DNA from 2 places in the Halomonas sp. NYA30 genome. Region 2 is predicted to be linked to the other one. Evidence: riboswitches for the same ligand, from Rfam matches in the RefSeq annotation. Region 2 holds a riboswitch; the other holds the start of a gene.
The links. Region 2 has a riboswitch for thiamine pyrophosphate ahead of thiM (hydroxyethylthiazole kinase). Riboswitches for the same ligand answer to the same signal wherever they lie in the genome.
Positions count from the first base shown of each region.

Region 1: another riboswitch for thiamine pyrophosphate. It lies ahead of ACWI0H_RS07765 (NUDIX hydrolase); the one in region 2 lies ahead of thiM (hydroxyethylthiazole kinase).

Region 1 is NZ_OZ334477.1:1,703,246-1,709,192, forward strand. It holds gene ACWI0H_RS07750 (IS1380 family transposase) at 1-1,027, shown strand, start outside; gene ACWI0H_RS07755 (class I SAM-dependent methyltransferase) at 1,306-2,040, opposite strand; gene ACWI0H_RS07760 (thymidylate synthase) at 2,085-3,056, opposite strand; gene ACWI0H_RS07765 (NUDIX hydrolase) at 3,120-3,683, opposite strand; TPP riboswitch at 3,741-3,844, opposite strand; gene cmoB (tRNA 5-methoxyuridine(34)/uridine 5-oxyacetic acid(34) synthase CmoB) at 3,959-4,969, opposite strand; gene cmoA (carboxy-S-adenosyl-L-methionine synthase CmoA) at 4,972-5,715, opposite strand; gene pgi (glucose-6-phosphate isomerase) at 5,875-5,947, shown strand, end outside.
Region 2 is NZ_OZ334477.1:222,614-228,560, reverse strand. It holds gene ACWI0H_RS01125 (cupin domain-containing protein) at 1-539, shown strand, start outside; gene ACWI0H_RS01120 (DUF6164 family protein) at 548-916, opposite strand; gene gloA (lactoylglutathione lyase) at 926-1,462, opposite strand; gene ACWI0H_RS01110 (hypothetical protein) at 1,707-2,051, shown strand; TPP riboswitch at 2,106-2,204, shown strand; gene thiM (hydroxyethylthiazole kinase) at 2,228-3,037, shown strand; gene thiE (thiamine phosphate synthase) at 3,027-3,659, shown strand; gene ACWI0H_RS01095 (LysR family transcriptional regulator) at 3,656-4,576, shown strand; gene ACWI0H_RS01090 (DoxX family protein) at 4,641-5,075, shown strand; gene ACWI0H_RS01085 (DODA-type extradiol aromatic ring-opening family dioxygenase) at 5,133-5,870, shown strand; gene ACWI0H_RS01080 (DMT family transporter) at 5,879-5,947, opposite strand, start outside.

The DNA.
Region 1 (5,947 bases), 1.5 Mb from region 2:
GGCCCTTCAGACAGCGCTCGGTGAAGAGGATACGCTGGCAGGCAAGTCGACGCTGTGCCGGGTGGAGCAGAACGCCGATCGGCAAGCAATAGTGAAGGCCCATGAGTTGCTGTGGCATCACTTCATTGAACAGCATGACGAACCACCAAAGGAGATCGTGCTGGACTTTGATGGCACCGACATCCCCGTGCATGGCGAGCAACCCGGCAAGTTCTTTAACCGTTATTACGATCACCACTGCTACTTCCCACTGTATGTCTTCTGTGGGCGCCACTTACTGGTGAGCTATCTGCGCACCAGTGACCGCAGCGACAGCCGCCATAGCTGGGCGATCCTCGCCTTACTGGTACGCTTTATCCGTCAATACTGGCCCGATACGCGCATCGTGTTACGAGGTGATAGCCACTTTTGTCGTCCCCGGATGCTGAACTGGTGTGATCGGCATCACGTCGACTACATCGTGGGAATCGCCAAGAACAGCCGGCTGCTCAAGGAAGTGGACGTGCCCATGATGCTGGTGCGCAAGACCCAATGGCAGGTGGGAGGGAAAGTAGCGGGGACGTTCCGCTTCCAGTATCAAGCCCACTCCTGGAAATACTCACGCTGGGTGGTGGCCCGCCTAGAAGAAGGCGAGTTAGGCTCTAATCCCCGGTTTATCATCAGTTCCCGTTACGATGATGGCTTCAAGCTTTACTACGAGCAGTACTGTGCCCGGGGTGACATGGAGAACCGGATCAAGGATCAACAACTGAGCCTGTTTGCTGACCGGACCTCCAGCACGCACTGGTGGGCCAATCAGTGGCGGCTGATCTTGTCGGGCTTCGCTTATACGCTGTTCGAGCGGTTACGGACTTATCTGAAGCACACGCCCTTCGCGCGCATGAGTCCGAGCAACCTGAGGCTCAAGCTCATCAAAGTAGGCGCGGTCATCATCCGCAATACGCGTCGAATCCGAGTACTCATGAGTGACAGCTACCCCTATAAAACGGCGCTATCCGATCTCGTCAGGCGGTTGGTTCCTAACTGACTGCTCGGGCGCCCCCGGCCCGAAGCAATGGGGGAAAGGGGGAAGTGTGTCTGAACGCCGGAAAGTGGTTAAAAAGTAGCCGATGTAAGTCGAGCCAGTAGGTGTTTAGCGGTGTTACAGCCTGAGTGCGGTACTGGCTGAGGTACTATGAGAAATCCAGGCTAAGTGTCTATGCATAATTTTTCGTGTATTAAAGGTTATAAAAATAAGTAGCTTACTGGATATTTGTACCTGATTTACTTTTGCATAGGTACTTAGCTAATATCTACTGTCTGTCTTTATTGCTTTGTGGCGCGCAGTAGAATATAGGGTTTTGTGTCCTGTAGAGTGCGGAATTCATTCGTATGAACTGGCAACTGCGAATTGTCAAATGGTAGATTACGTTCTGTGGTTAGCGAAAGCCCCGCTGCGGCGAATGTATGTCGATATGTGGACAAATCCCATTGCTTATCGACAATCTTTAATGGTTGCTGCCTTCCCGGTATCTTGAGGTAGACTGGGCGATTATCTCCATCTTGATAGGAAATACTATGCTCTCCATTGCGGTAGGTCGGATAATCGACTCCGGTGGTTTGAGGATGAGTGTCGAGGATGTAATAGGAACCGCCAGGTTTAAGCACGCGCATTACTTCCGTAGTGATGCGTACTAGTTCACGTCTTTCGGGAATGTTAATAAACAGAAAACAACTAATGACAGCTTCAAAACTGTTATCAGGAAATGGCAAATTTGGACCATGGATTTGCTCAAAGCGAAGACGGTTAGTGCCTGCGGATATTGCTTTTTCAATCATTGTTGGAGAGATGTCAACACCGGTGACATAGTCGAATCCGTCGTCTATTAATCTTCTGGACACTTTGCCGCTGCCACAGCCGTAGTCCAATACACTAATCCCCTTGCCATGAGAGTAGGTTAAGTCCGCGATGAGTGGTTGATAGCCAAAAGCGTTCTCCACCCAATCATCATAAGCGTCAAAAAGCTCGGCGATATTTTGTTCAGTCCAATTAGTATTCATAAAAATAAATCCCCCTAATATTTGCTCATGTATGAATGCTTGTACTATCCCCAGCGATTAATAAGAAACGGTTGATAGTAGGGGTTAATTATCTCTAACGCCTTTTGAGGCAGCGCACTCCCTATCTTGATTTGGCGATAGATCCAGAACAACATCAGCACATCTCGCCAATACGTCGTGAGATTAAGATTAGCCATATCATTAAAAGTCAACAAGCCGCTACGGATCTCTGATTCATATTCCAATAGTATGCGTATGGTAGTCGGAGAGGTGCCAATTGGCATTAAAGGTATTGTGTCTGATTGGGGTATAGTTTCATTACTATTCAAAAGTTCAAGCGCACGCTCATGTGTGCTTTCATAGACGTGAATAGAACCAACTTGATGTGTGTAGTGACCGATTTTGCAGCCTATGCGGGTAGCAATATACTCTTGCAAGAAAGTAAAAGAGAAAATATCGTTCAGCATGCCAACGTAGGCATCGTTTGCACGCATATAGCTGACCATGTGTAGCTTTTCTTCGCGGAGTAGCAACTGAAGACCCAAGGTACATGAAACGTCGATATTGCGTCGATAAAGATCCTCTTCCGCACTGAATATTTGCAGGACAGCGCGCTTACTGTCGGGATCGTCATTTTTAAGGATATCAATCACTCGTTCGATTTGATCGAGCGTGTCTGCACCAAAGTTTTTAAGACGAGCTCCGTAACCAGTACCAGGTAGGCTTATACCATCTGGGCTATAGCGTTGCATTGAAGGGGCGTACCAGGAAATAAATGCTAAGTCGTTTTTACCTGATAAATACCATAACGCTTCTGCATAATTAAAAACAATATTTTGTTTGCGTATTTTGCTTAGGCAAAAACGATCAAGAGGATTGTCGAGTCGGATATTGACGCCAATGAGTTCTCGCTCTTTATTTCCTCTAGGTGAGTTAACATATTCATATTCAAAGCAGATTTTATGCAGTGTATCTCTGTAGAGGCTGGTGAAATTCGTATAATGTTTGTGCATCATTATATCCATCTCTTCCGGTGGACAAAGAGGCGTATTTTGCTGATACGAGTGATGGCGAGTAGTTTAAAAAGCTGAGTTGGAGCCGTGAGTCGCGTTTGATTTTTCTTTGATGACCAAACTGTGCAAATTAAAGGCTTTCACGACAGTATCTGCGACGTGATCAGCTAAGGCTTCATTGAAGTTGAGTTTTCCGTTTATAACTTTCGCCCAGCGGCAGTCCGCAGCATCATCACCAGGCTGTAGCTCGCCATCAACGTAGTGACATAGGAGGGCAACCAAGGCGAAGTGGTGGTGATTTCCCTCAGGGTCATATCCGATCACTTCTACTACATCAATTAACGGTCCTACCAATGCTGTGATACCGGTTTCCTCCATTAATTCGCGCTTTGCTGCACAATGTAGGCTTTCTCCCGGTTCCACTGATCCTCCGGGGAAGCCCCAAGTGCCCCGTTGAGGTTCTTTACTACGTTGGACGAGGAGCACTTCATTATTACGCAGAGTTACGGCGATTGCTGCCAAGCGTGGCTTGGCAAGTGCGGAGTTCAGGCGGTTTTTATCAGACGTGTTAAAAGGAGAGGTACTACTGAGCGTAGATGCGTTAGCGGGCGTTGAGTTAACTTGCGACACGATGCACTCCTGCATTGAGATTCGGATAATACAGGCGTAGGTGTCAAAACAGATTCATATATGGTTTATGTCCGTTCCTACGCCGGTATAAGCCGGATCAGGTTCAAAGGGTTTGGATAACGCCATCTCAGCCTGAATAACAGGCACCCCTCGGAAAAGTTATTGTTACAATGAGTTTTAGTATAAGTCAATATTTAGGGGGCGGTTCAATGCGGCGGCTTGGCGGACGCCGGGACGGTTTTGACACCCTCTTCGCACACTTGGCTAACGACTAATCAGCCCGGCTTATTCGCCAAAATCACCGCCCGCCGTGGGGCGGGGTAGCCTTCGATGGTGCGGGTGCGGTCGTTGGGGTCGAGAAAATCAGCCAACGATTGGTAGGTCATCCACTCGGTTGAGCGCTGCTCGTCTAAGGTGGTAGCGGCTTCATCCACCACGCGGACGTTGGTAAAGCCGCAGCGCTCCAGCCAGTGGCAGAGCGCTTGGGAAGAGGGCAGGAAGTAGACGTTGGGCATGGCGGCGTAACGTTCGCCGGGCACAAATACGGTCTGCTCGTCGCCTTCGACTACCAGGGTCTCCAGCACCAGCTCGCCGCCCGGAACTAACGCGGCTTTTAACTGCTGCAGATGTTCCAACGGGGCAGGGCGATGGTAGAGCACGCCCATGGAAAATACCGTATCGAAAAAGCTCAGGTTCTCCGGCACGTCTTCTATACCCACGGGTAAGAACTGCGTTCTACCGCCATCGGCATCGCCGACGAAGTGGCGTACCGCCTGAAACTGCCAGTAGAAGCGCGGCGAAGGGTCGATCACCAGCACAAACGCAGCCCCAGCCCCTGCCATCCGCCAGGCGTGGTAACCGCTGCCACCGCCCACGTCGAGTACCTTACGGTATTTTAGCGGCGCCAAGTGGGGAGCCACTCTCTGCCACTTCCAGTCCGAGCGCCATTCGGTATCAATATGAATGCCACCCAGTTGAAAAGGGCCTTTACGCCAGGGGGCGAGCTTTCTTAGCAGGTTAAAGCACTGACGCTGCTGGCTGTCACTCAGGGCAAGGTCGACGGTGACCGTATCGCTGTTGAAGTCCACGTGCCTGTCAGAGGGCAGCGCTGGCAGTTTAGCAACAGCCTTTTCCCAGGCGGAGAGGTCGCCATGGCGGTTACGATCTAACCCGTGGGCTAACTGCTCAGGTAGCTTTGCAAGCCAGGGTGTTAGCGAAGCATCCAGGGTTGCTTGATCCAAAAACGCCTGATAAATCGCACGATGATCGTCGGGTAACGGCGCCACCTTTAACCCTCCTTAAACGCAATTAGCGAGGCAAAGTTAAGGTACTGGAACCAGGTCATCGAGCGTGGAAAGCCAGCCTGCTTCAAGCGGCCATGGAGGGCGTCGAGGGTATCCGGTACCAGTACATTTTCAAGGGCGGTGCGCTTTTGGCTTATTTCCAGGTCGCTATAGCCATTAGCACGCTTGAAATCGTGGTAGCGTTCTACCCGCCAAGCGTTGTCGCGCTCGTCGGCGTCGACGGTTTTCTCCGAGAGAATCAGCACGCCGCCGGGTTCCAGTGCTGTATAAAGCCGCGCCAGTAGCGCATCGCGGTCGGCGGCGGGTAGAAACTGTAGGGTAAAATTGAGAATGATCATGCCCGAAGGTGCATACTCTAGGGTACGAATGTCGGCTTCTTCGACCTGCATAGCGTACGCTGGGCACTCATCGGCAAAAGTTTGCCGAGCCTGGGCGACCATGGCGGGCGATAGGTCAACGCCCGTATAGCGAAAGGCGTCGGGTGCCAGCGCCCCTGCCAGCGCAAGGCCGGAAGCGCCCAGTGAGCAGCCCAAATCATAGACATGGGCGCCGTGGCGCAGGTGGCGCTGGGCAATTAAGCTCAGCATGCCAAGAATTTGCCCGTAGCCGGGTACCGAACGGCGGATCATGTCAGGAAAGCAGGCGACTACCTTTTCGTCGAAAGAGAACCGCGCAACTCGGTCAAGGGGTGTCGAAAAGATAGCGTCACGGTAAGATGCATCACTCATGGGCAAGCCGGGATCATGGAAAAGGCGTGCTAGTTTACGCGCCCTTAATTGACGAGAACAGGCCTGTCTAGCACAGACTCACATAGAACAGCCCTGTTTAAGGTTATTAACCTGTTTAATGAACCCCGCTGCAAGGATTGACGCCACTGGAGAAGCTAAATGGCCTCAGCATCAAGCGCTACACCCGATACGTTACCGGCATGGCAAACGCTAAAGCATCACGCTGAAACGC
Region 2 (5,947 bases):
CCACCAGTCTTGTTCGCTACGCGCCTAATACGCAATTTGAGCGGCATACCCACGGCGGCGGCGAAGAGATCCTGGTGTTGGAAGGCGTGTTCGCCGATGAGCATGGGCGCTACCCAGCCGGCAGCTACTTACGAAACCCCATCGGTACCGGCCACACGCCACAGATTGGCGAGGAAGGCGCGCTGATTTTTGTCAAACTGCACCAGTTTGACCCCAACGACACGCTCCAGCTGGCGGTACCTGCGCATCGGCTTCCCTGGCAGCCGGATCGTCGCCCGCGCATTGCCTACAAGATGCTGCACACCTACAAGCAGGAGCGCACCAGCCTGGAACGGTGGTCGGCGGGCACCTCCATCACTTACCCCACGCTGCTGGGCGGCCTGGAGTTTTTGATTCTTGAAGGCAGCCTAAGCGATAGCGAGCATAGCTACACGGCGGGCACCTGGTGTCGCTACCCCAGCGGCGCAGCCCCTGCACTCACCGCCGGTGAAAATGGCGTGATGATGTACCTCAAACGCGGTCATCTGCCGCCCGCATAGCTTAGTGCTTAGCTTCGTGATAAGCCCAGAAACGGCAGCAGCGTAAGAGCCGCAATAAGCCCCACGGCTAACAGCACCAGCACCACCTGCAGCGGGTGAGCGGCCAAGCGATGCCACAATGTTTCCGCGTCGCCCCGCTCAACCGCTGCTTGATGCTCACGCTGGACGCGGTCAAGGCGCTCCGCCTGATAGGCGTCTAGCGCGGCGATAGCCGCATCATGCTGATGTGGATTACGTAGCCAGATAGCATCGACCCCCAGGCGGAAAAAGCCCGCCTGGGTTTCATAGGTATCAAAGCCATGGTCGGCCAACAGGTCACGCACTTCCATGGCCTCTTCGTCGGTAACGTGGCGCAGCCGGAACAGTAGTTCAGCCATTGGCGTGCCTCATGCGTCGCTTTTACCCGCCATCAGGTCTGCCTGAATTACTTCGATCCAGTAGCCATCCGGGTCCTTAACGAAGATAACATCCTTCATTTTGCCCTGATCAGCGCGTTTTACGAAGGTGACGTCGTGCTCGTCAAACCATGCCTGTGCCGCTGCCAAATCCGGCACGTTAAAGCAGATGTGCCCAAAGCCCTGGGGCTCGGCATTGCCATCGTGATAGGCGAAATCTTCCTGGTTTTCAGTCCCCCAGTTGTGGGTCAATTCCAACAGCCCCTTCTGGCTAAACGTCCATACGGTACGCGCGTCAGTCTCTTCCGGCACGCTGTCGCTCGGCTCCACGTTGGCTAAAAAGTAGAGCGAGAACTGCATCTCCTCGAAATCCAGCCGCCGCAGTACCTGCATGCCAAACACTTTTGAGTAGAACGCCAGCGCCCGCTCGGGGTCTTTGACCCGCAGCATGGTGTGGTTTAAACGGAATCCTTGGGTTTGAGGCGGTGTATCGACGACACCAGGATGCTGCTCACCTTGAAAACTCATCACGCTCTCCTGTCGCTAATACTGTTCATTGACTCTATTGAGCCTCACATACCGCTTACCATGGGGGCTTTATTGCCAGAATGCTAGCCCTTACAAGCACGTAGGCAGTGTCGTATCGGGGCACCGGTAAGCGCACTAGCAATCCTAAACAAAAACCCTACACTTATTATCCATAAGATTTACAAAAGAAGTTCCCGCCACATGATCGATGCCCCTGATTGAGGGCGTCCTTCAGGAGGTTTTTATGACTGCGATTGATATGACGCTGGGTGATCACTTAACCCTCAAGCAACTTTCCAATGCGCTTCACAACGGCTTTTCGCCCATTGTTGAAGTGGAGTCGATGGATGGGATTTACAGAGTGCGCTTTCATCACGCTAACGGCGTGTCTGACCTCAGTGATAACAAAGGGCACGTCAGTACTTTTCTCGGCACGGGTGAAATCCGCGATACCTTAGGCCAACTTGGCTTGACCCACGGCGTGCTAACCTTCGCCGACCAGTGCGGTGATGAGATGATTGGGGTAGAAGGTAAAGCGATAACGCCTGATGAAATGCTTACCTACGGCACACGTATTTCGTTTCGTTAGATTGCCATCGTCCGCATCCGGGGCTTTACAGGGCTACTTCAGGCAAGGATAGTATTCCATCGACAGGGGCGCCCTCCATGACGGCAGGGCTGAGAAGCACCCTTTGAACCTGAACCGGATAACACCGGCGTAGGGAGTCGTGGTAACGCTTACCACCTCCCTGCCGGGAGGATGCTATGACCCTACGCCCGCTTGGCGATTACCTTGAGACGCTGCGCACAGTGACACCGCTGGTTCACTGCATGACCAACTACGTGGCCATGAACAGCACGGCCAACCTGTTACTGGCCACCGGCGCATCCCCCGCCATGCTGCATGCCCCTGAAGAGGTGGCTGAGTTCACGGCTATTTCCGCGGGACTTTCGATTAATATCGGCACGATCTCTGCCCACTGGGCTGACGCTATGCTGACCGCCACAGCGACTGCCGGTCAGCATGCCATTCCCTGGGTATTAGATCCCGTCGCCGTCGGCGCCACGCGCTATCGCCAAACGCTGTGCGCAAAACTGATGGCCGCGAAACCCAGCGTGATTCGGGGCAATGCGTCTGAAATTCTGACCCTTAACGGCTTAGCCAACCAAGGCCGCGGCGTGGACTCCACCGCCGCCACCGACCAAGCCGTGGACGCAGCGATAGCGTTAGCGCAAAAACACCGCTGTATTGTCGCGATGACCGGCGAAAGCGACTGGGTAACGGATGGCGCACAGCACTACCGTATTCACGGTGGCCACCCTTTGATGCCCCGCGTAACAACCCTTGGCTGTGGGCTGAGCGCGCTAGTGGCAGGCTTTGTGGCTGCCAACCGCGACGCCCCACTGGGCGCAACGGCCGCCGCGCTGGGCTGCTTTGCCGTCGCGGGTGAACGTGCGGGCGGCAACGCCCAGGGGCCTGGTAGCTTTCAAGTGGCACTGCTGGATGCGCTGTATCAACTCACCCCTGACGACCTCACTACTCATGCCCAGCTGGAGGCAATTCATGCCGCTTGATCTATCGCTCTATTTGGTCACCGATGCCGCGCTCTGCCGAGACCATGGCTTGGAACAAACGGTTGAGGCAGCGGTAAGAGGCGGTGTCACCATCGTACAGTTGCGTGATAAGCATGCCAGCGATGAGCAAATGACTGCCCAAGCCAAACGGTTAAAAGCGCTTCTCTCGGGCACAGGCGTGCCGCTGATCATTAACGACCGCTTGCAGGTGGCGCTAGAAAGCCAGGCCGATGGCCTGCATGTCGGCCAGAGCGACGCCGCCGTTCAGGAAGCGCGGCGTTTGCTAGGTGAGCAGGCGATTATCGGCCTGTCGATCAATACTATCGCCCAGCTGCAAGCCACGCCGTTTGAGCTACTTGATTATGTGGGGATTGGCCCGGTGTTTGCCACCGAGAGCAAACAGGATCACGCCCAGCCCATCGGCTTTGGTGGTTTAGCGGCGCTGGTCAAGGCGTGCCCACTGCCCAGCGTGGCCATTGGCGGGCTGAAAGCGGATCATGCGATTAGCGTACAGCGAGCGGGAGCGAACGGTTTAGCGGTGATATCGGCTATTTGTGGTCAGCCCGACCCTTACCAGGCAGCGCGCGCTTTTCAGGTTTTCCAAGCCGCCTCGTCGTCATGAATCAGTTAGAGCATATCGTCGCTTTCGTGCGGGTAGCCGAGCTGGGTAGCTATACCCGCGCCGCAGAAGCGCTGGATATTTCCCGCACTCGCGTCTCCCGTCAGGTCATGGCACTGGAGAAGGCACTCGGGGCGCGACTGATACAGCGCACTACGCGTCGCCTGCATCTCACGGAAGCAGGAGAGCGCTATTTAATGCGCGCCCAGGGTGTGCTGCAAGCGCTCGATGAAGCCGCTGCTGAAGTTGGCCAAGGTACCAGCGATGTGCGCGGCCGTTTACGCGTAAATGGGCCCATGAGTTTTGGTACCCGCTACTTAACGCCACTCGTCACCCAGTTTATGCTTACCCACCCGGCGCTTGACGTGCGCCTGGACCTTAATGACCGTCGCGTTGATCTACTTGAAGAGGGTTATGACGTGGCGATCCGTATCGGCAGCCTGCCCGACTCCAGCCTGGTGGCACGCCGCCTGACCCGCTGCCGTTTGCTGTTTTGTGCCTCCCCTGAGTATCTTGCCACCCACGGCGAACCCGTTAGCGTTAACGACCTTAATGAGCACCGCTGCCTGCGATATCGTAGTGGCCAGCAGAGCGCTGACTGGCAAATTGCTACGCAGTCTTTGACGGTTAATGGCCCACTGGAGAGCAATAATGGTGATGTACTGACCCAGGCTGCTGAAGCGGGCTTAGGCATCGCACAACAGCCCAGTTTTCTGGTCACGGAGAGTATTGTCAGCGGGCGGTTAGTGCCGATTTTAACCGACGAGCCCGCGGTGCGGCTCGACGTTCACGCGCTCTACCCTGCCCGGCGGTATCTGCCCGCCAAGGTGGAGCGCTTTATCGATCTGCTTACCGAGGCGTGGGGAGATCCACCTATTTGGGAACAGGCGATTGGATTGTCGCCTATTACGCAACAGTGATGTGCATAACGCGCTGATTATCTCACCCTGGCCTAGCTGTAAAGTAGCTCCATCAACCACACAGATGGAAGCTCCTCAAATGACGACTCAATCATCACTTACGGCCACTCCCTCTCTACAGCCTTATGCTATTACGCTTCTGCGCATCAGCCTCGGCGTTATGGCCCTCGCTCACGGTTTGCTCAAAGTGTTGGTATTTACCGTACCGGGTACGGTCGGCTATTTTGAGTCACTGGGTTTGCCGGGGGTCTTAGCCTACTTAACCATTGCTGCTGAAGTGGGCGGTGGGATAGCCCTTCTGCTCGGCGTATACACTCGCTGGGTAAGCCTAGCACTGGTACCGGTACTGCTGGGTGCCGCTTGGGTACACTTGGGTAACGGTTGGATGTTCTCGAATGCTGGTGGCGGTTGGGAATTCCCGGTGTTTTGGACGCTGGCCCTCATTACTCAAGCGGGTTTAGGAAGTGGTCACTGGGTGTTAAACCGTCGCTTCGCCTAACCTCATCACCGGCGCTTGCTCCACCGCAAGCGCCGGTACTACCGTGGAGATCTACCCATGTTACCTAGTCTATTTATTTCCCATGGTTCACCCATGCTGGCGCTGAATAAAACATCTGCCCATACGTTTCTGCGTGAACTTGGCAGTCAGCTCTCGCCTAAAGCGGTGGTAGTGGTTTCGGCGCACTGGGAGAGCAGCGAGCTACAGGTCAGTAGCAGCGCCAAACCGAAGACGATTCACGATTTTGGTGGCTTTCCGCAGGCGCTTTTTGATTTGCAATATGCCGCCCCTGGCGACCCTGAACTGGCTGAACGGCTGGCCGTGTTGTTGGGCGCCAAACCGGTAGAGCGCGGCTTCGACCATGGCGTTTGGGTGCCGCTCTCGCTAATGTTTCCAGACGCTAATGTACCTGTCGTTTCATTATCGCTGCCGGTGCGCTGGAGCAGTGCGCAGCTTGCGGCACTCGGTGAACAGTTATCGGTACTTCGGGATGAGGGCATTTTGGTTATCGGCTCGGGCAGCCTGACCCATAATCTATATGAACTGATGGCGCAAGATAGCCCAATGCCCGGTTGGGTAGATGAATTTGCGCGCTGGGTACACGATCACCTGATCGCCAATGACCGTGAGGCGTTGCTAAATTGGGAGAACGCCCCTAGCGCGCGGAAGAATCACCCCACGCCAGAGCACTTTCAACCCTTGCTGGTCGCGATGGGCGCTGGCGGTAACGCCACCCAGCTACACAACAGCGTGGAACACGGCGTACTGGCGATGGACGTTTACCAGTTCGCTTAAGCGTACTGCTAGGCAGTAGGGCGGCGTTTAAGGGTGGTGCGGCGGTCGTGATACGCGACCGCTAATCCGCTGCCCAT